DNA from 2 places in the Alteriqipengyuania lutimaris genome. Region 1 is predicted to be linked to the other one. Evidence: riboswitches for the same ligand, from Rfam matches in the RefSeq annotation. Region 1 holds a riboswitch; the other holds the start of a gene.
The links. A riboswitch is a leader RNA that binds a small molecule or an ion and turns the genes downstream of it on or off. The one in region 1 is predicted to bind cobalamin.
Positions count from the first base shown of each region.

Region 2: it holds a riboswitch for cobalamin, as region 1 does, so the genes downstream of both, DL238_RS07050 (TonB-dependent receptor plug domain-containing protein) here and DL238_RS14410 (TonB-dependent receptor plug domain-containing protein) in region 1, are expected to answer to the same signal.

Region 1 is NZ_QRBB01000002.1:246,469-257,913, reverse strand. It holds gene DL238_RS14445 (2-oxoglutarate dehydrogenase E1 component) at 1-129, opposite strand, end outside; gene sucD (succinate--CoA ligase subunit alpha) at 271-1,161, opposite strand; gene DL238_RS14435 (hypothetical protein) at 1,158-1,646, opposite strand; gene mdh (malate dehydrogenase) at 1,643-2,617, opposite strand; gene DL238_RS14425 (putative bifunctional diguanylate cyclase/phosphodiesterase) at 2,832-4,721, opposite strand; gene DL238_RS16420 (hypothetical protein) at 4,895-5,209, opposite strand; gene DL238_RS14415 (cell wall hydrolase) at 5,349-6,389, opposite strand; cobalamin riboswitch at 6,656-6,890, shown strand; gene DL238_RS14410 (TonB-dependent receptor plug domain-containing protein) at 6,989-8,950, shown strand; gene DL238_RS14405 (ABC transporter substrate-binding protein) at 9,049-9,783, shown strand; gene DL238_RS14400 (FecCD family ABC transporter permease) at 9,780-10,745, shown strand; gene DL238_RS14395 (ABC transporter ATP-binding protein) at 10,742-11,445, shown strand, end outside.
Region 2 is NZ_QRBB01000001.1:1,465,962-1,477,406, forward strand. It holds gene cobU (bifunctional adenosylcobinamide kinase/adenosylcobinamide-phosphate guanylyltransferase) at 1-13, opposite strand, end outside; gene DL238_RS07015 (cobyric acid synthase) at 10-1,467, opposite strand; gene cbiB (adenosylcobinamide-phosphate synthase CbiB) at 1,455-2,390, opposite strand; gene cobD (threonine-phosphate decarboxylase CobD) at 2,383-3,366, opposite strand; gene DL238_RS07030 (adenosylcobinamide-GDP ribazoletransferase) at 3,363-4,073, opposite strand; gene DL238_RS07035 (histidine phosphatase family protein) at 4,070-4,645, opposite strand; gene cobT (nicotinate-nucleotide--dimethylbenzimidazole phosphoribosyltransferase) at 4,642-5,658, opposite strand; gene DL238_RS07045 (DUF1636 domain-containing protein) at 5,655-6,065, opposite strand; gene DL238_RS07050 (TonB-dependent receptor plug domain-containing protein) at 6,062-7,981, opposite strand; cobalamin riboswitch at 8,153-8,344, opposite strand; cobalamin riboswitch at 8,417-8,626, shown strand; gene DL238_RS07055 (hypothetical protein) at 8,836-9,438, shown strand; gene cobO (cob(I)yrinic acid a,c-diamide adenosyltransferase) at 9,435-10,049, shown strand; gene DL238_RS07065 (cobyrinate a,c-diamide synthase) at 10,046-11,344, shown strand.

The sequences.
Region 1 (11,445 bases):
CGCCTGCGTCAGGTCGGCTTCGCTGCCCAGATCGGTCAGCGGCCAGCGGGGATTCGCCCAGCTCGGACCTTTCTGCGGACCTTCCTGATCGCCGAGTTCCGGCAGAAATGACTGGTTTTCGTTACCCATCCAACTCACCTGTGCGCCGCAAAACCTGTGCGGCAATCCAATGGCATTTCATGCCCGGTCAGTAAGTAGACGAAGCCCTCTGCCAACCGTTCCTCCGACGCGGGACGAACCCCGGCTCTCGCCGGGGCTCATTATAGACGCTTATGCCGGCTCTTTGAGGAGCGCGGCGAGCGTCGTGCCGAGCTCGCTGGGCGAATCCGCCACGCGAATGCCCGCGCGCTCCATTGCCGCGATCTTGTCGTCCGCGCCGCCTTCGCCGCCCGAAACGATCGCACCGGCATGGCCCATGCGGCGGCCCGGAGGCGCCGTGCGGCCCGCGATGAAGCCGACGGTCGGCTTCCAGCGACCCTGCTTCTTCTGGTCCGCGAGGAACTGGGCGGCTTCTTCCTCGGCACTGCCGCCGATCTCGCCGATCATGATGATGCTCTCGGTTTCCGGATCGTCGAGGAACAGGTCGAGCACGTCGATGAAGTTGGTGCCGTTGACGGGATCGCCGCCGATGCCGACCGCGGTCGACTGGCCGAGGCCCGCATTCGTCGTCTGGTGGACGGCTTCGTAGGTCAGTGTGCCCGAGCGCGAGACGACGCCCACGGTTCCCTTGGAGAAGATCGAGCCGGGCATGATGCCGATCTTGCACTCGCCGGGCGTCAGCACGCCGGGGCAGTTCGGGCCGATCAGGCGCGAGTTGCTACCGCGCAGCGCGGCCTTGGCGCGCACCATGTCGAGCACGGGGATGCCTTCGGTGATCGTGACGATCAGTTCGACGCCCGCATCGATCGCTTCGCAGATCGCGTCGGCGGCGAAGGGCGGCGGCACGTAGATCACGCTGGCAGTCGCGCCGGTTTCCGCCACGGCTTCCTTCACCGTGTTGAAATTGGGCAGGCCGAGGTGCGTCGTGCCGCCTTTGCCCGGCGTCACGCCCGCAACCATCTGCGTCCCGTAATCGAGCGCCTGCTGCGTGTGGAAGGTGCCGGTATCGCCGGTCATCCCCTGGGTGATGACCTTGGTATTCTTGTCTACGAGGATGCTCATTCGGAATCTCCCAATTCGAGTACCGCAACGCGGAATGATGGCTCTGTGCGCGATCCGGTCGGGCTCAGGATCGCTATGTCTTTACCGATACGGAAATAGCGGTCGTCCGCCTTTTTCCCGGTAGCTTCGAACGCATTTTCGAAGGCTGCACTGATGGCTTCGAAGTCTGCCAAGCGTTGAAGCGAGCCAGTCAGCACGCAACCTTCAGGCGATCCGTCTGTCAAAGGCGAAATCAACATCATGGGGCTGTCACCGGCCTTGCCAAAAATCCTGAGCGGCGTTTCGATCGTTTCGCCCTCCGCCCGGATTTTCGCCGCTGACCAACCCTGAGCTTCGAGCGCTTGGGTATCTATCGCACCGCCCGTGGTAGCCTCCGCGCAGTCGCGCGCTGCGGCCACCGCAGCTTCGGGCGAAACCACCGGAAGCTGTGCGTTGGCGCAGGACGCGACTGCTAAGGCGGCGCAAAAAAGACCGGTGCGGATCACTTCAGGCTCTCGTCCAGCCCCTTGCACGCTTCGAGCAGTTCCTCGACCGCGTCGGTGCTGACCTTGAGATTCTTCTTCTCTTCTTCCGAAAGCTCGATCTCGATCACTTCTTCGGTGCCGCCCGCGCCGATCACGGTGGGGACGCCCACGTAGAGGCCGTCGAGGCCGTACTTGCCTTCGACATAGCTGGCGCAGGGCAGGATGCGCTTCTGGTCGCCGAGATAGGCTTCGGCCATCGAAATCGCGCTGGTTGCTGGCGCGTAATAGGCCGAGCCATTGCCGAGCAGGCCGACGATCTCGCCGCCGCCCTTGCGGGTGCGGTCGACGATTTCATCGATGCGGCCCTGATCGACGCCCTTGATCTTGGCGAAGTCGTTGACCGGGATGCCGTTGATCGTGGTGTAGCTGGTGACGGGCACCATGGTGTCGCCGTGGCCGCCGAGCACGAAGGCGTTCACGTCCTTCACCGAAACGTCGAATTCCCATGCAAGGAAGGTCGCGAAGCGCGCCGAGTCGAGCACGCCGGCCATGCCGACCACCTTGTTGTGCGGCAGGCCGGAGAATTCGCGCAGCGCCCAGACCATCGCGTCGAGCGGGTTGGTGATGCAGATCACGAATGCGTCGGGCGCGTTGTTCTTGATGCCTTCGCCGACCGCCTTCATCACCTTGAGGTTGATGCCGAGCAGGTCGTCGCGGCTCATGCCCGGCTTGCGCGGCACGCCTGCGGTGACGATGATCACGTCGGCACCGGCGATGTCGGCATAGTCGTTCGAACCGGTGATCTTGGCGTCGAAGCCTTCGACCGGACCGCACTGGCTGAGGTCCAGCGCCTTGCCCTGCGGCATGCCCTCGGCGATGTCGAACAGGACGATGTCGCCCATTTCCTTCTTCGCCGCGAGATGGGCGAGGGTGCCTCCGATCATGCCGGAGCCGATGAGCGCGATCTTCTTGCGTCCTGCGGAATTGGCCATGGGTGTCTGTCGGTCCTTCCATCGCCCGGGACGCCCGGGGCAATCACCAAGGGATGCAGGCCAGATCGTGCTTCACCGGCGTCCCCGGGGTGAAGATGCGCGAAAGGCCGCCTTTATCGCGAGAGGACCTAGGCTTGGGCGTGGGGGATTGCAACCGGCAAAAAGCGATGTTTTGCGGCGGTTTAGATAATGCTTCGCAAGAGCGATGTTCGTCCTACGCCGCGCGCAGCCCGTCGCCGTCGCGATCCTGCGCCAGCAGCATGGCGGCGAGGTAATCGGGCACGGCGCGGCTGAAGAAATAGCCCTGGCCCAGCGTGCATCCCGCATCGCGCACGGACTCGACCTGCTCCTGCTCCTCGATCCCTTCGGCGACGATTTCCATGTCGAGCTGGTGGCCCATGGCCGCGACGGCGCGGATGATCGCGTGCGCCCGCGGGCCCACGTCGTCGCCCGACACGAAGCAGCGATCGACCTTGATCTTGGAGAAGGGATATTTGTGAATGTAGGACAGCGAGGAATAGCCGGTGCCGAAATCGTCGAGTGCGAAGCGCACGCCCTTGGCCGACAGCTCGCTGATGAAGGCGGCGGTCTGCTCGCTGTCTTCTACGAACAGGCTTTCGGTCACTTCGAGCTCGAGCCGGCTGGGATCCAGCTGTGCCTCGCGCAGGGCGGATTCGATCGCCAGCACCGCGCCGGGCGCCTTGATCTGCAGCGGGGAGAGGTTGACCGCGACGCTGACATGCTCGGGCCACTGCGCGCAGGCGAGCGCGGCCTGCCGCGTGATCCAGTTGCCAAGCGTCACGATGACGCCGGTCTCTTCCGCGACGGGGATGAACTCGGCCGGGCGCAGTTCGCCCTTCACCGGGTGGAACCAGCGCAGCAGCGCCTCGAAGGAACGGATGTGGCCGGTCTTGAGGTCCACGACCGGCTGGAAGAACAGCGACAGCTCGTCGCGCTTGATCGCGAGGCGCAGCTCCGCCTCGATCTCGCGGCGGCTCGCAAGTTCGCGCGTCATCGCGGGGTCGAAATAGCGATAGCGCCCGCGCGCTTCCTTCTTGGCGTAGAACAGCGCGAGGTCGGCGGCCTGCATCAGGCGGTCGGCATCGGTGCCGTCCTCGGGCATCAGCGCGATCCCCAGCGAGCCGCTAATTTCCAGCCGCTCTCCGTCGAGGCGCATGGGGCGCATGATCTGCTCGAGGATGCGGTTCGCCAGCGTTTCGCTCTGCTTGCGGCTTTCGACGTTGCAGAAGAACACGAATTCGTCGCCGCCGAAGCGCGCGATCCCCGCATCTTCGGGCAGGCCGTCGCGCAGGCGCCGCGCGATTTCGGACAGCACGCGGTCGCCGATCTGGTGGCCGAGCAGGTCGTTGACCTCCTTGAACCGGTCGAGATCCATCCAGAACAGCGCCATCGGGCGGTTCGGATCGGACTTCATCAGCTGGTTGACCAGCATGTCGTTCAGCCCCGCACGGTTGTGCAGGCCGGTGACGACATCGGTGTGCGCCACGACCTCCATCTTGCGTGCCAGCCGCTCGCTGGTCTCCGCTTCCGAGATCGAGGTGCGCAGCAGCCGCGCGACGTTGAGCGTCACCAGCGCCATGGTGGGGGCGACCAGCAACATGGTCAGCGCGAGCACGTAGAGCGGGAAGGTTCCGATCCACAGCGACACGATGAACATGGGCAGGAACGCCAGGGTCATCTGGCCCAGCGCGATCTCGGGCCGGCCGGCGTTGCGTGCGGTGATGGCCATGCCGTAACCGACCGCATTGACGACGACGACCACGGCGACGTGGGTCGGTGTATCGTACACCAGCGCCATCGCGCCGATCACGCCGAACAGCAGGGCGTAGGAGAACGCGCCGATCTCGAACCAGAATTCGAGCGCGTGGGTCGACGTGTCGTCGGTCTTCACCAGCCGGAGCGAGGACCACACGCGGGCGATCCCCACCAGCGAGAACACCACCACGCAGGCGATCACCGGCGGTTCGGGAACGTTAATCGCGAGGAAGACGCCGATCAGAGTGCCGATGACCGCGCCGCTCGCGAGGCTGAAGGGGTGCGTGTAGAGCGTCGTGACGAGCACACGGCGCGCGCGTTCGCTCATCTCGTCGCCGGACAATCGGCGAAGAAGCATCCTGTAGGCTCGACGGATATCTCCGGGCATCATCGTGGACACCGGACTAAGCAGTAACCGTCACGAATTGCTTAACGGGAGCGTTACCACTCCCTCGCACCCAAAACCGGAGCCGAATGCGGTCGGCGGGGGCCCTGGATGTCTCAGGGCTGGCCGTCTCTTCCGCTGGCGAGGGTGCCCGCCAGACGGCGATCGAGCGCGCGGCAGACGTCCGCCCAGTAGTGGAAATCGGTCTGGTCCCCTTTTGCCAGCGCATGATTGGCGCGCTCGTAGGCGTCGTGCGCGGCGTTGAGGTGGTGGCGCGCGAAATGGTCGAGCGCAGCGCGCAGCTCGCCCTCGCTCTGCGCGGTGCGACCCGGCGCGACATTGTCGTTGGCGGCTTCCGGGATGCGTACGGGCAGGGCGCCGGAGTAAGAGAGCCGGTAGGAAGGACGCGTGGGGGCGAGGCCGCGACTCATGTATGGGACAATCCTTGAACGTGTGTTCGCTGTCCCTTCAGCGGTAGGTACACAGCGTGAATTTTATGCGGATAATCAAGGTTTAGCGCAATTAACCTCGTCCCGCGAGCCGGGCCGGGTCGGACGCGCCCTCGCGGCCTTATTGCGGGCGGGAAATCCACTGCCCGCTATTGGCATATTCCGGCCGGACGCTGCCCGGTCCCTCGGTCGCGGGTTGCGGGCGATCGGGCTGCGTGCGGCCGGCGGCCGGGTCTGGTTGCCTGCCGTTCGCTCCGGCAGCCACGGTGTAGGACGGTGCCGATGCCGATGCCGGCTCGCGCGCTGCGCCCGCGCTTGCATAGTCCCGCGCGACTTCCACCGGATCGGGTGCGGGATCGCTGGCCTGGGCCGCGCGTGCGGGCGAGGGCGAAGGTTCGCCGCCGGAGTAGAAATCGCTGAAGGCCGCGGGGCGGCTGGCGGCGCCCGGCCAGCGGTAGAAGCGGTGCGCACCGATCGTGCCGATATGCGCGAGGCTGGGCGCCCAGTAGGGATTCACCCAGGTCGTGTGATAATGGGTCGCGAGGCCGACCGGCCCATAGACCTCGCCCGAGAGCGCACGGCGCGCCACCGAGAGCGCGCGTGCCCAGTGCGTCGCCGAAGGCTTGCGGTTCAGCGACCCATCGCAGGTGAAAGTGAACTGGCAGCCGGTGCGCCGCTGCGATCCCTGGTAGACGACGCCGCACACGGTCCTGGGATAGGCCGGATGGCTCACGCGGTTGAGCACCACCTGCGCCACCGCGCGCTGGCCGCCCTCGCTCTCGCTCGCGGCCTCGTAATAGACCGCCTTGGCAAGGCAATCGAGCGCGCGCGCCTTGTCGATCCCGGTACCGCGGCTGACGAAGCCGCGTGCGGCCGGCCCCGCCGTCTCGATCGCGATCGCCGCATCGGGATCGCCGTTCCACGCCGCGATCGGATTGACCGCGCCCGGTGTGTCGACCGCGACATTGGCAAAGCTGGCCGCAGCGGGGGGATCGGCGAGGAAATAGAGCGCGGAGCCGGGGAAGGTCGCGCCCGCCCGCTCGCTCTCGAGCGGTTCGATCTGTGCATTCGCCACGATCTCGCTCGCCTGCGGGGCGACCTGCTGCATGCGCCACTCGGCCTGCGCGCCCATCGCGGGGAGCGTGATGGCACCCACCAGCACCGCAATCCCGCGCCATGGCCTACGGGTTCTCGGCGAACGCGCGGCCGGTGGTGTCGGGCGGGAGGCCTGGGGCAAAGCAATCCTGACTGAAGCGGAAAAGATACGGTCAGTCTAAGACGATAGGGGTTGGGGCGCGCCTGGGACTGACCGCACGGTTACATTACGGGACATATCGTACCTACAGGTAAAGCAATCTGGTTAACGCCCAGCTAACTTGTCCAACGGCTCGAAAGAGCGGTGTTGCCCGCCTGCGTGAATGCGCCTACGGCCGCCCGCGTATTGCAGGTGTGGGTGGGCGGATGGCCCGCCCGCCTAAGAGGGAACGGGGAGCCGGACCGCGAATAGCGGAGCGGACAAGCCCCGGCTGCCCCCGCAACTGTGACCGGGGAGCGGTCCGCCCAAAACGCCACTGTCCCTCGACGCTTCGGCGCGGGAACGGGAAGGTGGGGGGAGCCGCGACGATCCGGGAGCCAGGAGACCTGCCTGCGATACGTCGTTCGGCCACGGGCGGGGTGTACCGAGGGCAGCGGAGGAAGGGTGTCGCAATGCGTCCGACGCCTTCCGTCATGAGCGACAGCAAGGCTTGTGATGGAGAAGACATGCGTAAATTTCTGTTTCTCGGGTGCTCGATCCTGGGGCTGGCCACACCGGCGCTTGCTCAGGACGACGTGCAGCAGGACGACGTGCAGCAGGGCGGGGGCGATCCGGTTCTGGCGTCCGAAGCCTACACCCTCGACGACGAAGCCACGACGATCACCGTCACCGGCAGCCCGAGCGAGGTCGAGGATACAGGCCAGCCCGTGACCGTGATCGGGGCGGAGGAAATCGCCGACATCCAGGGCCCCGACTTCACCCGCGTGCTCCAGCGCGTGCCCGGCGTCACCATCAACCGCACCGGCGGGCTGGGCGCGACGACCGGCGTATCGGTGCGCGGCGCGAGCAACGACCAGTTGCTGGTGCTGATCGACGGCGTGCGGGTGGCCGATACCGCCGCGCCCGCTGGCGGTTTCGACTTCGGCACGCTGACCAGCAGCAACCTTGCCAAGGTCGAACTGCTGCGCGGCTCCAACTCCGTGATCTGGGGCGCGGATGCGCTCGCCGGGGTGCTCGTCGCCTCTACTTTCGAGCGCACGGGCCTCGCCGGCTCGGTCGAGGCGGGCTCGCGCGAGACCGTTTCCACCAGCGTGGAAGGCGGCATTGCGGGCGATATCGGCTTTCTCGGCGGATCGGCGAGCTACCTGACGACCGACGGTTTCTCGGCCGCCGCCAGCGGGACCGAGCCCGACGGTTTCCGCCAGCAGGCCTACAACCTGCGCGGGCGCGCCTATCTCAGCCGCACGTTCGAAATCTTCGCGAGCGGCCGCTATGCCGACGGCACGCTCGAAATCGATGGCTTCCCTGCGCCCAGCTTCACCCTCGGCGACACGCCCGAGGTGCAGGAGACGCGCCAGCTTTCGGGCGTGGTCGGCGCGCTCTACGACGGCGGGCCGCTCTACCTGCGCGGGGCCTATTCGGTATCCGATATCGAGCGCGCGAACCTGCCCGGCTCAGGGCTCGACCCGACGTTCGAAAGCGACGGGGGTTCCGAACGGGTCGAACTGCGCGGCGAATGGCGGCCGATCGGTCCGCTGATCGTCAATTTCGGGGCCGAGAACCTCTGGTCCGACTACGAGAGCACGTCGTACGGGGCGGTCAGCGACGCCCAAACCTCGATCTTCGGGGCCTACGCGCAGCTCGGGATCGAATTCCGCGGCATTTCCGGCCATCTCGGCCTGCGGCAGGACGAACATGAGGATTTCGGCGGAGCGACGAGCTTCGGCGGCGACTTCACCTACGAGATCGTGCCCGACCTGCGCCTGCGCGCGAGCGTGGGCGAAGGTTTCAAGGCGCCTTCGCTGTACCAGCTCTTCTCCGACTACGGCAACGCGGCGCTCCAGCCCGAAGAAAGCACCAGCTACGATCTGGGGCTCGCCTACGGGACGCGGATTTCGCCGTTCTATGCCAGCGTCACCGCCTTCCAGCGCGACAGCGAGAACCTGATCGCCTTTATTGGCTGTCCGGACCAGACCGGCATCTGCGAAAACCGGCCCTTCGGCACCTACGACAATGTGACGCAGGCGCGGGCGCGCGGGATCGAGGTGGAAGCGGGCGCATCGCCGGTCGAGGGTCTGCGGCTGCGCGCCGCCTATGCCTATACCGAGGCCGAAAATCGCAGCGATGGCACCGCCAATTTCGGCAACCGGCTGGCCCGGCGCCCCGAACACGCGGGCACGCTGTCGCTCGACTGGGCGCCGCTGCCCGAAACCATCGGCGCGCCCGTCATCGGCGGCGATCTGCGGATCGTGGGCGAGGCGTTCGACGATGCGGGCAACAACGTGCTTCTGGATGGCTACACCGTGTTCGACCTGCGCGTGAGCGTGCCGCTGGGGCTGATCGCGGGCGAGCGGCCGGTCGAGGTCTTCGGGCGGGTCGAGAACCTGTTCGACGAGGAGTACCAAACCGCCGCCGGCTACAACCAGGCGCCGCGCGGGGCCTTCGCCGGGATCCGCGTGGGGCTGTAGCAATGCGCGCCGCGCCATTGCTGAGCGGCATGATCGCGTGCGCTCTGGCGGGGTGTGCTCCCTCGCCGGAGCCGCGCGAGCAAGACGGCTTGCGCATCGTGAGCCTCAATCCGTGCAGCGATGCGATCCTGGCCGAGATCGCGCCGGGCAAGCTGGCGGCTGTGTCGCATTACAGCCACGACCCCTCCGCCGCGTCGATGCCGGTGAGCGAGGCGCGCCTCTGGCCTGCAACCGGGGGTTCGGTGGAGGAGATCGTTGCGGCACACGCCGACCTGGTGGTCGCGTCGAGCTTCCTGCCGCCCGCGACCCGCGCCGCGCTCGACCAGCTCGGCATACCCGTGGTGGTGCTCGGCATGTCGAACAGCGTCGAGGAAAACCTGGCGCAGGTGCGCGCGCTGGCCGACGCGGTCGGCGAGACGGAGGCGGGCGATGCGCTGGTTGCGCGGATCGAACGCGCGCTCGGCGATGCCGCGCCGCGCCCGGGCGACGCGGGACAGACCGCGATCCTGTGGCAGGCGGGCGGAATCGTGCCGGGCGACGGCGCGCTGGTGGTCGACCTCATGCGCCGGGTCGGGCTGCAACCCGCTGCGGCGACGCGCGGACTGGGGCAGGGCGACCGGCTGCCTCTGGAAGCGGTACTGGTCGATCCGCCCGACATCCTGCTCCATGCAGGCGCGCAGGGCGACGAACAGTCGCGCACGCTCCATCACCCGGCCCTGCGCAAGCTCGACACGCGCCGCGCCCAGTTCGACCCGCAGCTCTATTTCTGCGGCGGGCCGAGCCTCATCCGCGCGGGTAATCGGCTGGCCGCGATCCGGGACGGGTCAGTATGACTCGCGCCAGCTGGATATTGCTCGGCGGCCTCGTGGTCGCGATCCCGCTCTCGCTGCTGGCGGGCCGCGCCGCGATCCTTTCGCTCGACGAGCCGCGCGCGCTGCTGATCGTTTCCGAACTGCGCCTGCCGCGCGCGCTGCTCGCGGTGATCGTGGGCGCGGGGCTGGGCGCGGCGGGTGCGGCGATGCAGGGCTATCTGCGCAACCCGCTGGCCGATCCGGGCCTGTTCGGCATCGCACCGGGCGCGGCGCTGGGCGCGGTGCTGAGCTTCTCCTTGGGCTACGCGGCGAGCGGATATCTCCTCCCCATCCTCGCGCTGGCGGGCGCGGGCGGGGCGATGGCGCTGCTGGCACTGCTGGCGGGTCGGGGCGGTGGGATCGCGCTGTTCACGCTCGCCGGGCTGATGATCGCAAGCCTTGCGGGCGCGCTCACCAGCCTCGTCATCAGCCTCGCGCCCAATCCCTGGGCGCTGAGCGAGATCGTCACCTGGCTGATGGGCGCGCTGACCGATCGCAGCTGGGCCGACGTGATGCTGGCCGCGCCGCTGACGCTCGCGGGGATCGTGGTGCTGGCGCGCAGCGGCGCCGCGCTCGACGCGCTGACACTGGGAGAGGACGCCGCACGCTCGATGGGCGTTTCGATGGAGAGGCTGCTCTGGCTGCTGGTGGTGGGCGTCGGCCTGACCATTGGCAGCGGCGTGGCGGTGGCGGGGATCATCGGCTTCGTCGGCCTGATGGTACCGCATCTGGTGCGCCCGCTGACCGACCGCCGCCCGTCCTCGCTGATCGTGCCGAGCGCGCTTGCGGGCGGGCTGCTGGTGCTGGTGGCCGACGCGGTGCTGCGGATGCTGCCGCTGGTGAGCGAGCTGCGGCTCGGTATCGCCCTTTCGCTGATCGGCGCGCCGTTCTTCCTGTGGCTGCTGCTGCGCCTGCGCCGCGGCGGTGGGATGGGCCTGACATGAGCGCCAGTGTGATCGAAGCGCGCGGTCTGACGCTGGACGACCGGCTCCGGGGCGTATCCGGAAGCATCGAACCGGCGCGCATTACCGCGATCTGCGGCCCGAACGGGGCGGGTAAATCGACGCTCGTGCGGCTGCTGGCAGGGGTGCTGAGACCTACGGATGGCGAGGCGATCCTCGACGGCAAGCGGCTGGCGGACATGCACCCGCGCACCCGCGCGCAGGCGATCGGCTACCTGCCGCAGGAACCGCAGATCGCGTGGGATATCTCCGTGCGCAATCTCGTCTCGCTCGGGCGGCTGGCGCATGGCGACCGACGAAACGAGCCGGTCGAGGTGGCGATTGCGGCAATGGGGCTGGAAGACTTCGCCGACCGCCCCGTCTCCACCCTGTCGGGCGGGGAGCGGGCGCGGGCGTTGCTGGCGCGGGTGCTGGCGGGCGAGCCGCGCTTCATCCTGGCGGACGAGCCCTTCGCCTCGCTCGACCTCGCCTACCAGGCCTCGCTCGCGCGGCACCTGCGCTTGCAGGCCGATGCCGGGCGGGGTGTGGTGGTCGTGGTCCACGACCTGTCGCTGGCGCACAACCTCGCCGACCGGATCATCCTGCTCGACCGCGGAACACTTCATGCCGACGGCGAGCCCGCCGACGCCCTATCCGACGCCAATCTCGAAGTAGTCTTCGGCGTAAGGGCGCGGTGGTACGG
Region 2 (11,445 bases), on a different contig from region 1:
GCAGACTGCTCATGCCAGACTTGCCTTTGCCAGGGCGACGAGACCATCAATATCGAGCGCATCCTCGAGCACTTCCGCAATGTCGTCGAGCGCTGCGTCCACCCGCGTGGCGTGTGTGCCGCCATGTGATTGGGCACCGATCCGTGCCAGCAGAGACTGCCGCAAGGCACCCGAAGACATCAGACCATGGCAATAGGTGCCCATGACATTCCCCTGCGCATTTTGTGCCCCATCGGCACGTCCGTCGTCGAGCGTGCCGAAGGGCCGCGCCGTATCGGGGCCGGTCGTGTTGCCGACATGGATCTCGTAGCCGTCGAAATCCGCTGAAAGCGCCCGACCGCGCACCTGCACGATCCGCTTCTCGCTCGAAAGGACCGTTTCCACGGCCAGCAAACCCAACCCGTCGGCGTAACCAGCAGATCCTTCGAGCCCCTCAGGATCGCCGATGCTGCGCCCGAGCATCTGGTACCCACCGCAAATACCCAGGATGACGCCGCCGCGCCGGTGGTGGGCGATGATGTCTATGTCCCAGCCCTGTTCACGCATGAACACCAGGTCGGCGATGGTCGCCTTGGAACCAGGCAGAACGATCATGTCGGCAACCGGGATCGGCGTATCGGGCGGCACCATCACGAGTTCGACCGAGGGTTCGCTCTTCAGCGCATCGAGATCGTCGAAATTGGCGATGCGCGGGAGGATCGGGCAGGCGATGCGTTTCGGGCCGCTGCTGGCGGCGGCTGCGCGTTCGAGGACGACCGCATCCTCGCTCGGCAAGTGATGCGCTTTGGCGAGCCACGGCACCACGCCATAGCCGCGCCACTGCGTCAGCTGCTCGATGGCCGCGTAGCCATCGGTGAACAGCGCGGGATCGCCGCGGAACTTGTTGACGATGAAGCCGCGGATCATCGCCGCATCGGCGGGGTCGATCACGGCGCGCGTGCCGGCCAGCGCCGCGATCACGCCGCCGCGGTCGATATCGCCGACCAGCACGACCGGTACATCGGCAGCGCGGGCAAAGCCCATGTTGGCGATGTCGCCTGCGCGCAGGTTGATCTCCGCCGGGGATCCCGCGCCTTCGACGACCACGATATCGCACCGTGCGGAAAGGCGACGATAGCTCTCCATCACTTCGCCCAGCAGGGCACCCCGCGCCTGCCTGAACGATCCCGAACCCAGCGTGCCGCGCATCCTGCCATGAACCACGACCTGCGAGGTATGGTCCGCCTGCGGTTTGAGCAGCACGGGGTTCATGTCGACATGCAGCTCCGCCCGCGCGGCAACCGCCTGCAACGCCTGCGCCCGCCCGATCTCGCCGCCTTCGGGCGTGACGGCGGCGTTGTTCGACATGTTCTGCGGCTTGAACGGCAGCACCGCGATCCCGCGATTGGCGAGCGCGCGGCAAAGGCCCGCCACCAGCACCGACTTGCCCACGTCCGAGCCTGTCCCCTGCAGCATCAGGCCCGCCATGCAAATGCTCCCGCAATGATAAGCGTGATGAGCCAGGCGAGCGATACCATCCGGATTGCCCTGCGAAGATCGCCCGGCGTCGCCTCGCCGCCGCTGCCGATGAAGGGCTTGTTATGCCCGACCCCGTCGTAGCTGATCGGCCCGGCAAGGCGAACGCCAAGGGCGCCTGCCATCGCCGCCTCGGGCCAGCCGGCATTGGGCGATGCGTGGCGCGCATGGTCGCGCCACATGATGCGCCAGCCGCCAAGCCCGGCGATGCAGATCAGGATCGCGGCGAGGCGTGCGGGCGTGAAATTCGCGAGATCGTCGATCCGTGCGGCCGCCCAGCCGAAATCGCGCCACGGCTCTTCTAGATGGCCGATCATGCTGTCGGCGGTGTTGATCGCCTTGTACATCCAGATGCCGGGCAAGCCGAGGACCGCGAACCAGAAGACGGGCGCGATCACCCCGTCGCAGAAGCTTTCCGCCAGGCTCTCGATCGCTGCGCGCGCCACGCCAGCCTCGTCCAGTGCTGTGGTATCGCGGCCCACGATCATTGCCACTGCCTGCCGCGCCGCAGGAAGATCGCCCGAGGCAAGCGCGCTCGACACTGCGCGCACATGGTCGATCAGGCTGCGCTGGGCGATGGCCGGGAATGCGAGAAGCGCGATGACCGGCCAGCCGTTGTCGCCCAGCATCTGCCGGACGATCGCTTGAGCCGCCCAAGCGAGCAGACCAGCAGTCGCCACGGCCGCGAGCAAAGTCGCGATCCCGCCGAGGCGCCGCTGCCATGCGCTGCGGTCGGAACGGTTGAGGATCTCCGCGCCAGCCGAGATGATCCGAGCAAAGCCGCCGACCGGATGCCCCACACGCCGGTAGAGCCAGCCGGGCCAGCCGAACGCGGCATCCAGCGCCATCGCCGCCGCGAGCACCGGATCAGCCATCGCCCAGCGCCCTTGCAACGCGCTGCATCTGCGCTTCGTCGGCCGGGACGCCGAAACGCAACCAGTCGGGCCGATTGGCGAAAGGGCGGGTGAGGATGCGATGCCGGGCAAGGCGATCGAACTGCGCACCCGCGCTCTCCGCGCGGACGAGCCGGAACAGCGGCGAAGCGCCCTGCGGCTCCATGCCATGTTGCGAGAGCATCCGGTCGAACTGCGCGGCGCGAGCGGCCAGCGCGGCGCGCGTCGTGTCGATCCATGCGCTATCGGCATAGGCGTGTTCGCCGATTGCGAGTGCCGCGCCCGATAAGGGCCAGTCGCCGAGCAGATCGCGCAGGGCGGAGATGACGTCCGACGGCGCGATCGCGAAGCCCAATCTTACACCCGCCAGCCCGAAAAACTTGCCGAAGGATCGCAGCACGATAAGTCGGCGCGCGCGGTCGACTTCGGGCGCCATGCTGATCTGCGGCATGGTGTCCGCGAAAGCCTCGTCCACGATCAGCCAGCCGCCGGCCGCCTCCTGCAGCGCCAGCCAGTCGCGCAGCGTCGCGAGCGAGGTGACGCGACCATCGGGGTTGTTGGGATTGGCGATGACGAGAGCATTCGCCAAGTCGTCGGCGCGGGGCGCTTTTACAGAATGCGCCTGCGCGAACATCGCGGCGTGCGTCCGATAGGACGGCTCGAGATAGCGCCCCGGCAGGCCGAGGATCGCGGCAATCAGCCGCAGCCCGATCTCGCTGCCCGGCATCGCGCAGCACAGCGATGGATCGACGCCGAAATACTGCGCGGCCATCCCCTCCATCCGGGCCAGCGCCGAAGGATCGGGCAAAGCATGCCAGTAGGGTTCCAGATCGCCCGGCACCGGCCAGGGGCACGGATTGATCCCGGTCGACAGGTCGAGCCACTCTTCCCTCGTTCCGCCGAAATGCGCGCAGGCGTCGTCGAGCCTGCCGCCATGCCAGTCGAACGCGCCGCTCATGATGCGGCGAGCCAGGCGAGCAGCAACACGGTCTCGACAATCTCGATACCCGCGCCGTGGCTATCACCCGATATGCCGCCCAAGCGCGAACGGACCCAGAGCGCCCACAGCCCTGTCGCCGGAACCGCCACCAGAAAGGCGGGCGCAAGCCCGCAGAGGATCGCGGCGATAATGATCCAGCCCATCAGATCGTACCAGCGCAGCGCCATGGCGAACTGCGTACCCATGCCCTCATGCAGCGGCGCCAAATACTTGGCCCACAGCAGAGGGCCCATCCGGGCAATGCAGCAGATCGCGGGCAACACCCAGAGATCGCCCCCGCTCGACAGCGCCGAGAGCAACGCAAGCTTGGCGCACAGCTGCAAGCCGATGGCGACCACTCCGAAACTGCCGATATGCGGATCGGCGAGTATCTCCGAGATCCGGCTGGCGTCCTTGTGCGCCCCGCCCGAAGCATCGGCCACGTCGCCCAGGCCATCGAGATGAAGCGCACCGGTGATCGCCGCCCAGGCGATAAGCCCCGCCGCACCCGCGACCAGCGGATCGACCAATCCGCCCGCCCATACGCCGCCCCACACCGCGAGCCCCACGATCACGCCTGTCAGCGGGAACCAGCGCATCGCGCCCGCCATATCGCGCATGTCCGCGGCGACCGCAGGCAGCGGCACGCGGGTCATGAATTGGATGGCGAGGATGAGCGATTTCATGTGCGCAGGCCGACGATCTGTCCGCTTGCCGGTTCGCTCCCCTCGCCGCGCCAGACGCGGATCGAGAGCAACGCGCCATAGGACAGGTCGAACGCCCAGACGGCGCGATGATCCAGCCCCGTGAGAACCGAGACCGCCGCCCGCATCGCCCCGGCATGCGAGACCACGATGGCGGTTCTGTCCAGCTCGGCGATGGCATCGCGGATCCGGTTTCTGAACTCGCTCCAGCGCTCCCCATCCGGCGGCGGGTTCGCGTCCGGATCGGACCAGAAGGCCTGCAGGTGCTGGGGATCGACCGCCGCGGACGGCTTGCTGTCCCACTTGCCGAAACCCAGCTCCCGCCAGCGGCGATCCACCCTGAGCGGCAGCGCGCATGCATCGGAGATGAGCCGCGCGCCATCTTGTGCGCGGGTGAGATCGGACGTGACGATCTCTTCAGCGCCCAGGCTCGAAGCCCGATCGATCAGTTCCCGGTGCGCGCCCGGGGCCACCGGCTCATCATGATGGCCCAGCATCAGCCCGGTGCGCAGCGGGGGGGCGTGGCGCAGCAGATGGAGGTCGAACGGCTTCACGTCGCCCCCGCCACCGCAGCTTCGGCGAAGGTCGCCATCCGGTCATGCGCGGTCAGCGCGGAGCGGACGATCTGCGCCGCGACCGCCGCGCCCGAGCCTTCGCCCAGTCGCATGTCGAGCGCGAGCAGCGGATCGAGCCCGAGCGCGTCGAGCAGGCGACCATGTGCATTCTCGGCGGAACGGTGCGCCGCGAGGCAGTGATCGACGATGGCCGGTGCCTCTGCCGCGAGTGGTGCGATGGCCGCGCAGCCGATGAACCCGTCGAGCATTACCGGAATGCGCCTGTGGCGCGCGGCGAGAACCGCTCCCGCCATCGCCGCAATCTCGCGCCCGCCGAGCCGGCGCAGCGTTTCGAAGGCATTGGTACATGCGGTGCCATGCAGGGCCAGCGCATTGTCGACGAGCGCGCGCTTGCGGGCGAGGATCGCATCGTCGACGCCGGTGCCCCGTCCGACCCATGCCTCGGCCTTGCCGCCCAGCGCGGCGGCGCACAATGCCGCAGCGGGGGTGGTATTGCCGATGCCCATCTCGCCGGGAATGAACAGCTCGCATCCATCCGGCACTGCGGCTGCCCCGCGGTTCAGCGCGTCGAGGCATTCCGCCTCGCTCATCGCGGGTGCGCGCGAAATGTCGGCGGTCGGCGCGTCGAGGTCGAGCGGGATCACCGCAAGGCTCGCCCCGCAGGCACGGCTAAGCGCGTTGATCGCTGCCCCCCCGTGTTCGAAGTTCGCGACCATCTGGGCGGTCACCTCGGTGGGAAAGGCGCTGACGCCTTGCGCCGCGCAGCCATGATTGCCCGCGAAGACCACGACATCGATCCGATCCGCCTTGGGTCGGAGCGTGCCCTGCCAGCCCGCCATGAAGACCGCGATCTCCTCCAGCCTGCCGAGTGAACCCGCCGGTTTGGTCAGCTCCGCCTGCCGCGCGCTCGCGGCGGCGCGCCCCTTCGGATCGGGCTCGGGCAACGTGGCGAGCGCGTGCGCGAACGCGGCGGGATCGGCGAAAGCGGTCATGTCGCGACCTTTCGTTCGGGCGGCACGCGCACGATGAAGTGGCCCTTCACCCCTGCAGGCCAGTTCGCAAAAGCGACCTTGCCATGCTCGCTTTGGGCGTGATGCGCGGTGTATTCGAGGATCGCCTCGGCGCTCTCGCTGTCGGGCGCGAAGTCGCCGAGGACATACGCGATCTTGCCCGGCGCGCGCACATGCACGATGCAGTGCCGCTGACAGGCGAACAGGCACGGCATCTCTTCGATCGCGATGTCGGCATATCGTTCGCTCGCGCCCTGTGCCTCGCGCAGCGCCTGCGCGAGGCGCGCGCCGCCGCGCTGCCCGTCGTCGTCTTCGCGACGATCGGCGGACAGGCGGCAGGTGCTGCACACGACGACAGACGCGCCGCTGCTGGCAGGCGCCAGCGTCACAGCCGCGCCCTCAGGCCGACATGAACGCTGCGGCCCAGCGTGCCATATCCCTTGGCGGTGGCGTAGTCGGTGTCGAACAGGTTCTCGACCCGGCCATAGAGCACCAGCGGCCCGCTGACGTGCCATTCGCCACGCAGATCGGTCAGCAGGTAGTTGTCCAGCATGTCGCCGCCTGCCCGGTCCGTGCTTTCGCCCGAATAGCGCAGCGCGACGCTCAGCGAATGGCCCTGCCGCGCCTGATAGCCGATCGCGGCATTGGCGAGATATTGCGGCACACGCGGCAATTGCTGACCGAAGGTGGAACCCTCGGTGCGATCCTCCGCCTCGACCCAGCTGAAATTGCCGCGCGCGAAGATCGCGCCGAAGCGCGCGTCGCCCGCAAGCTCGACGCCGCGCGCGCGGGCCTGGTCGACATTGGCGTAGTAGCCAAAACGCTCAACATCGCTGCCGGGAATGAAGCATTCGGGCGGCAGCGGGCCCGGGGACGGGCAGTAGGCGAAATCGATCAGATTGTCGGTGTCGCGCTCGAAATACACCGCCGAGAACGTCACACGCTCATCCAGCAGATCTTGCTCAATCCCCGCTTCCCAGCCCTTGGCATGCTCGGGTTCGAGGTCCGCGAAACCATACTGGCTGAACAGCTGGTAGAGCGAGGGCGCCTTGAAGCCTTCGGAATAGTTCGCCCGCAGCCGCGTGCCCCCATCCCATGGCTCGAAGCTCGCGCCGGCGCCGAACACCGTGTTCTCGCCAAAGCGCGTGTGATCGTCGTAGCGCACCCCGCCATCGATCGTCAGCCCGGCGACCGGCGTGACGCGCGCCAGCGCATAAAGGCTGTTCGTGTCCGCCTGTGCGCGGGTCACCTCGACCGGCGCGGTATTGTCGCGCGGGGAGGCGGTGCGCATGCGCTGTTCCTCGCGCTCCGCCCCGAAGGAGACCTGCACCATATCGGACAGCGTCAGGTCGCCCTGATATTCGTAGCGGCGTGTGCGCCCCTGCGCGTCGAACGTCTGGTTGCGGACCGATCTCGCAGGATCGAAATTGTCGCGGTCGGTCCGGGTCTCGATGAAGGCGAGGCGGTTGATGAGCCGCCCGTCGAGCACGGTCGCGTTGATCCCAGCATAGGTCGCCCAGGTCTGCGTCACACCATAGGCAAGCGTGTCGCCCGAAGAGCCGTCGAAATCATTGCTGCCATGCGAGTAGTAGCCGCGCAGGTCTGCCGAGAGCGTGGGCGCGATCCTGGCTGTCAGAGTGCCACTGGCCGACTGGCGTTCGAACCCGTCCCGCTCGGTCCCGCTGGCGCGCGCGGAAATGCCGTCGGTGGTGAAGGTGCTGCCTGCGATCCGCCAGTCGAGCAGTTTGCCGCTGCCGCCGACGCCCGCGCGCGCATTCAGCGTGTTGCGCGATCCGCCCTCGATCGAGACACGGCCTTCGAGCGGCGCGGTGGGGCGGTTGGTGCGCACGTTGACCACGCCGCCGATGGCATTGCTGCCCCACAGGATCGACTGCGGCCCGCGCAAGATTTCGATCCGCTCGATATCGTCGGCGAACAGGTTGCCGAAATCCGCGCCGCCATCGGTGGTGGAGGCATCGGCCAGCCGCATCCCGTCGACGACGAGGACGGCCTGGCCCGCATCGGCCCCGCGTATGCGCAACGAGGTGGCGGTGCCGTAGCCGCCATTGCGGCTCAGGCTGATGCCGGGCGTGCGCACCAGCACGTCGGACACCGCGATGGGCTGGTCCTGCTCGATCCGCTCGAGGTCGAGCACGGTGACCGAGGACGACACGCGATCGGTCTCGACCGGCGTGCGGAGGGCGGAGACGACGATGGTATCGTCGGTGTCCTGCGCATGGGCGGCGGTGGAAAACGACAGAACAGCGGCGAGCGCCAGGATAGAAATACGATAGTTTTCGGGCATGAATATTCCCCAGAAGTGACACGACGCTCCGCGCGGATCGTGTCTGGGGAATGACGGGAACAGGCACCGCGAGGCGCACGCACCAGCCATCCCATCCGGCACGCGCCGCACGAGGCAATGGCTGTCGTTTCTCGAGGAAGACCCCGTTCGGCCGGCACACCCTGTCCGGACGAAGAACGACGGCGTCAGGCAGGTCTCCTGGCTCGCGGGTCGATGCCGGTCGGGCCGCCTTCTCGGGCCGCTTGCGCGCCCCAATGGCATGATGGCCGATGGCTCTCCGCTCACAGTTGCAGGGGCAGCCACGGTCTTGAACCGCGTTCCCTTTCAATCCCCTCTCGGGGAACCTGAAGCTTGACCGCCCGATATGCGGGGGCGAAGCGCGTGGCAAGCTGATTGTGCAATCGCGAAGCCTTGCCTGCGCTGCCGATCCTCCATATCAGGGGCGGCGTAACGGGTGCCCGCAAGGGCTTAATCGGGAAGTCCGCCAGGCTGGCATCGCCAGCCCAATCCGGCACTGCTCCCGCAACTGTAACCGGTGAGCGGACCGCCATCGCGCCATTGCAAGGGCATTGCGCCCTTTCGAGAAGGCGGCGGTATCGCGTCGAACCGGCAAGTCAGGAAACCGGCCCGTTGCCGTCGTTCTTCGCCCGGGCGGGATGTACCGGTCGAAAGAGGGTCCGATCCCTTGGTGGACGACACCTGTGTGTGCGTTGAAGAGGGAGGGCCGTCATCCGGCACTCGCGATCCTGTTTGTGCGCCATGGCCCCCGGTCATGGCCTTCTGTCCCGTGGCCCCTGCCTTTGCGGCTGGGCGCTCCGGGCAACGCATCGTTGCAACTTCAAGGGAGTCCAATGATGTCCGATCTATCCACCACCGCCCCGTCCGATCACGCGATCCGGCGGTTCGACATTCTCGTCTTCGCCGCGCTCGCCGCGGTCATGCTGGCGACCCGTCCGCATTCGCTGAGCGAATTCGTGCACCTGCCCGAAACCAGCCTCGCCAGCTTCCTAGTCGCCGGGTTCTACATCCGCCCGCGCCTTGCCTTCCTCGCGCTGTTCGCGCTGGCCTTCGCGATCGATCTCGCGGTGATCGGGATCGAGGGTGGCGAGAGCTTCTGCTTCACCATCGCCTACTGGATGCTGCTGCCCGCCTATTGCGTCATGTGGCTGGCGGGGCGCTTCGCCGCCGCGCGGCTCGAGGTGAAGCCCGCGCATCTGCCCGCACTGATCGCCATCGTCGCGGGCGCGGCATTCGTTTCCAACGCCTTTTCCAGCGGCGGGTTCTATGCGCTGAGCGGGCATTTCCCCGATGCGACGCTGGCCGGCTGGCTGCCGCGCCTCGAACGCTATTTCCCCGGCACGCTGATCGCCACGCTGAGCTGGACCGGCATCGCGGTGGTCGCGCATGTCACGGCGCGCAGCCTGACGGTCCAGCGCGTGCCGGACAGCACCCGGTGAGCGAGACCGACAAGGAAGAGATCGATCGCCGCCACCGTGCCCGCACCGCGAAGCGCAAGGCGGTGGTCGACAAGCGGATTGCGGCGGCGCAGGAGGACAAGGGCCTGCTGCTGGTCCTGACCGGGAACGGCAAGGGCAAGTCCTCCTCCGCCTTCGGGATGGTCGCGCGCACGCTGGGCTATGGCCACAAGGCGGCGGTGTTCCAGTTCATCAAGGGCAAGGAGGAAGTGGGCGAGCGCGCGTTTTTCGCACGCGATCCCAACATGCGCTGGGAACGCTGCGGCGAAGGCTTTACCTGGGAAACGCAAAACCGCGACCGCGATATCGCCGCCGCCCGCGCGGGGTGGGAAAAGGCGAAGGAGGCACTCGCCGATCCCTCGATCCACCTCGTGGTGCTCGACGAGCTGACCTATCTCATCACCTATCGCTATCTCTCGCTGGAAGAGATCATGCCCGCGATCGAGGCCCGGCCGCCGATGCAGCATGTCGTCATCACCGGGCGCGGCGCAAACGACGTGTTCCTGGAGGCGGCGGACACGGTCAGCGCGATCCGCGATGTGAAGCATGCCTTTCGCGCGGGGGTTCGCGCGCAGAAAGGCATCGATCTTTGACCGGCAGCGCGCGCTGCCCCGCGCTGATGGTCGCCGCGCCTGCGTCGGGGCAGGGCAAGACAACGATCACCGCCGCCCTCGCACGCCGCTACTGCGATCGTGGCCTGCGGGTGCGCGTGTTCAAGTGCGGGCCCGACTTCCTCGACCCGATGATCCTCGAGCGGGCGAGCGGGCATCCGGTCCTCTCGCTCGACCTGTTCATGGTGGGCGAGGATGATTGCCGCCGCCTGCTCTACGAGGCGGCGTGCGAGGCGGACATCATCCTTGTCGAAGGCGTCATGGGCCTGTTCGACGGCGATCCGTCGGCTGCGGATATCGCCGCCCGCTTCGGCCTCCCGGTGCTGGCGGTAATCGACGGTTCGGCCATGGCGCAAAGCTTCGGCGCGATCGTCCACGGCCTCGCCACCTACCGCAGCGATATCGCGCTGCATGGCGCGATCGCCAATCGCGTGGGAAGCGCGCGCCATGCTGCCATGCTGGAAGACAGCGTGCGCGCGCCGGTGCGCTGGCTGGGTGCAGTCGAGCGCAGCGCCGACTTCGCCTTGCCCGAACGCCATCTCGGCCTGCTGATGGCGGATGAGATTGCCGGCTTGGACGAACGGATCGCGGCCTGCGCGCGAGGGCTCCCTTCCGCAGTGGACGAGCTGCCGCCGCCGGTCACCTTTAGCCCCGGTACGAGCGAAGCCGCGCTTCCGCCATATCTCGAAGGACAACGCATGGCGATCGCCCGCGATGCCTGTTTCGCCTTCATCTATCCCGACAATCTGGCGGTGCTTCGCGAGCTGGGGGCGGACCTCCATTTCTTCTCCCCGCTTGCGGGAGACTCATTGCCCGATTGCGATGCGCTCTGGCTGCCCGGCGGCTATCCCGAACTCCATGCCCAAGCGCTGGCGAACAACCGCGCTTTCCTCGATGCGCTGCGTAGCCATCACGAACGGGGCCGGCCGATCCTCGCCGAATGCGGGGGCATGATGGTTTGCGCGCAGGAACTGCAGACGATCGACGGGCAATCGCATGGCATGGCGGGGCTGATGCCCGGCCGGACGATCATGCAATCACGCCTTGGCGGGCTCGGCCTGCAAGAGTGCCGATGGTCCGGTGGCACAATGCGCGGGCACGCATTTCACTATTCGCGAATGGAAACGCAGATGGAGCCTTTCGCGCGGTCCCGCAATCCGAATGGAGGATCCGACGAGGCAATCTACCGCCTGGGTTCGCTCCTCGCCAGCTACGTCCATCTCTATTTCCGGTCGGACCCCAACGCCTTGGCGGCAATCGTTCACGGGCATTTTTGACGACCCATCGGGCCGATAGCGCACAGCGCAGTTCCACATCGTGCGGGCCGGGCCTTCCAAGCCTACTCCCCCCTTACCTGCGGCCTGCCTACTAGCCGGCC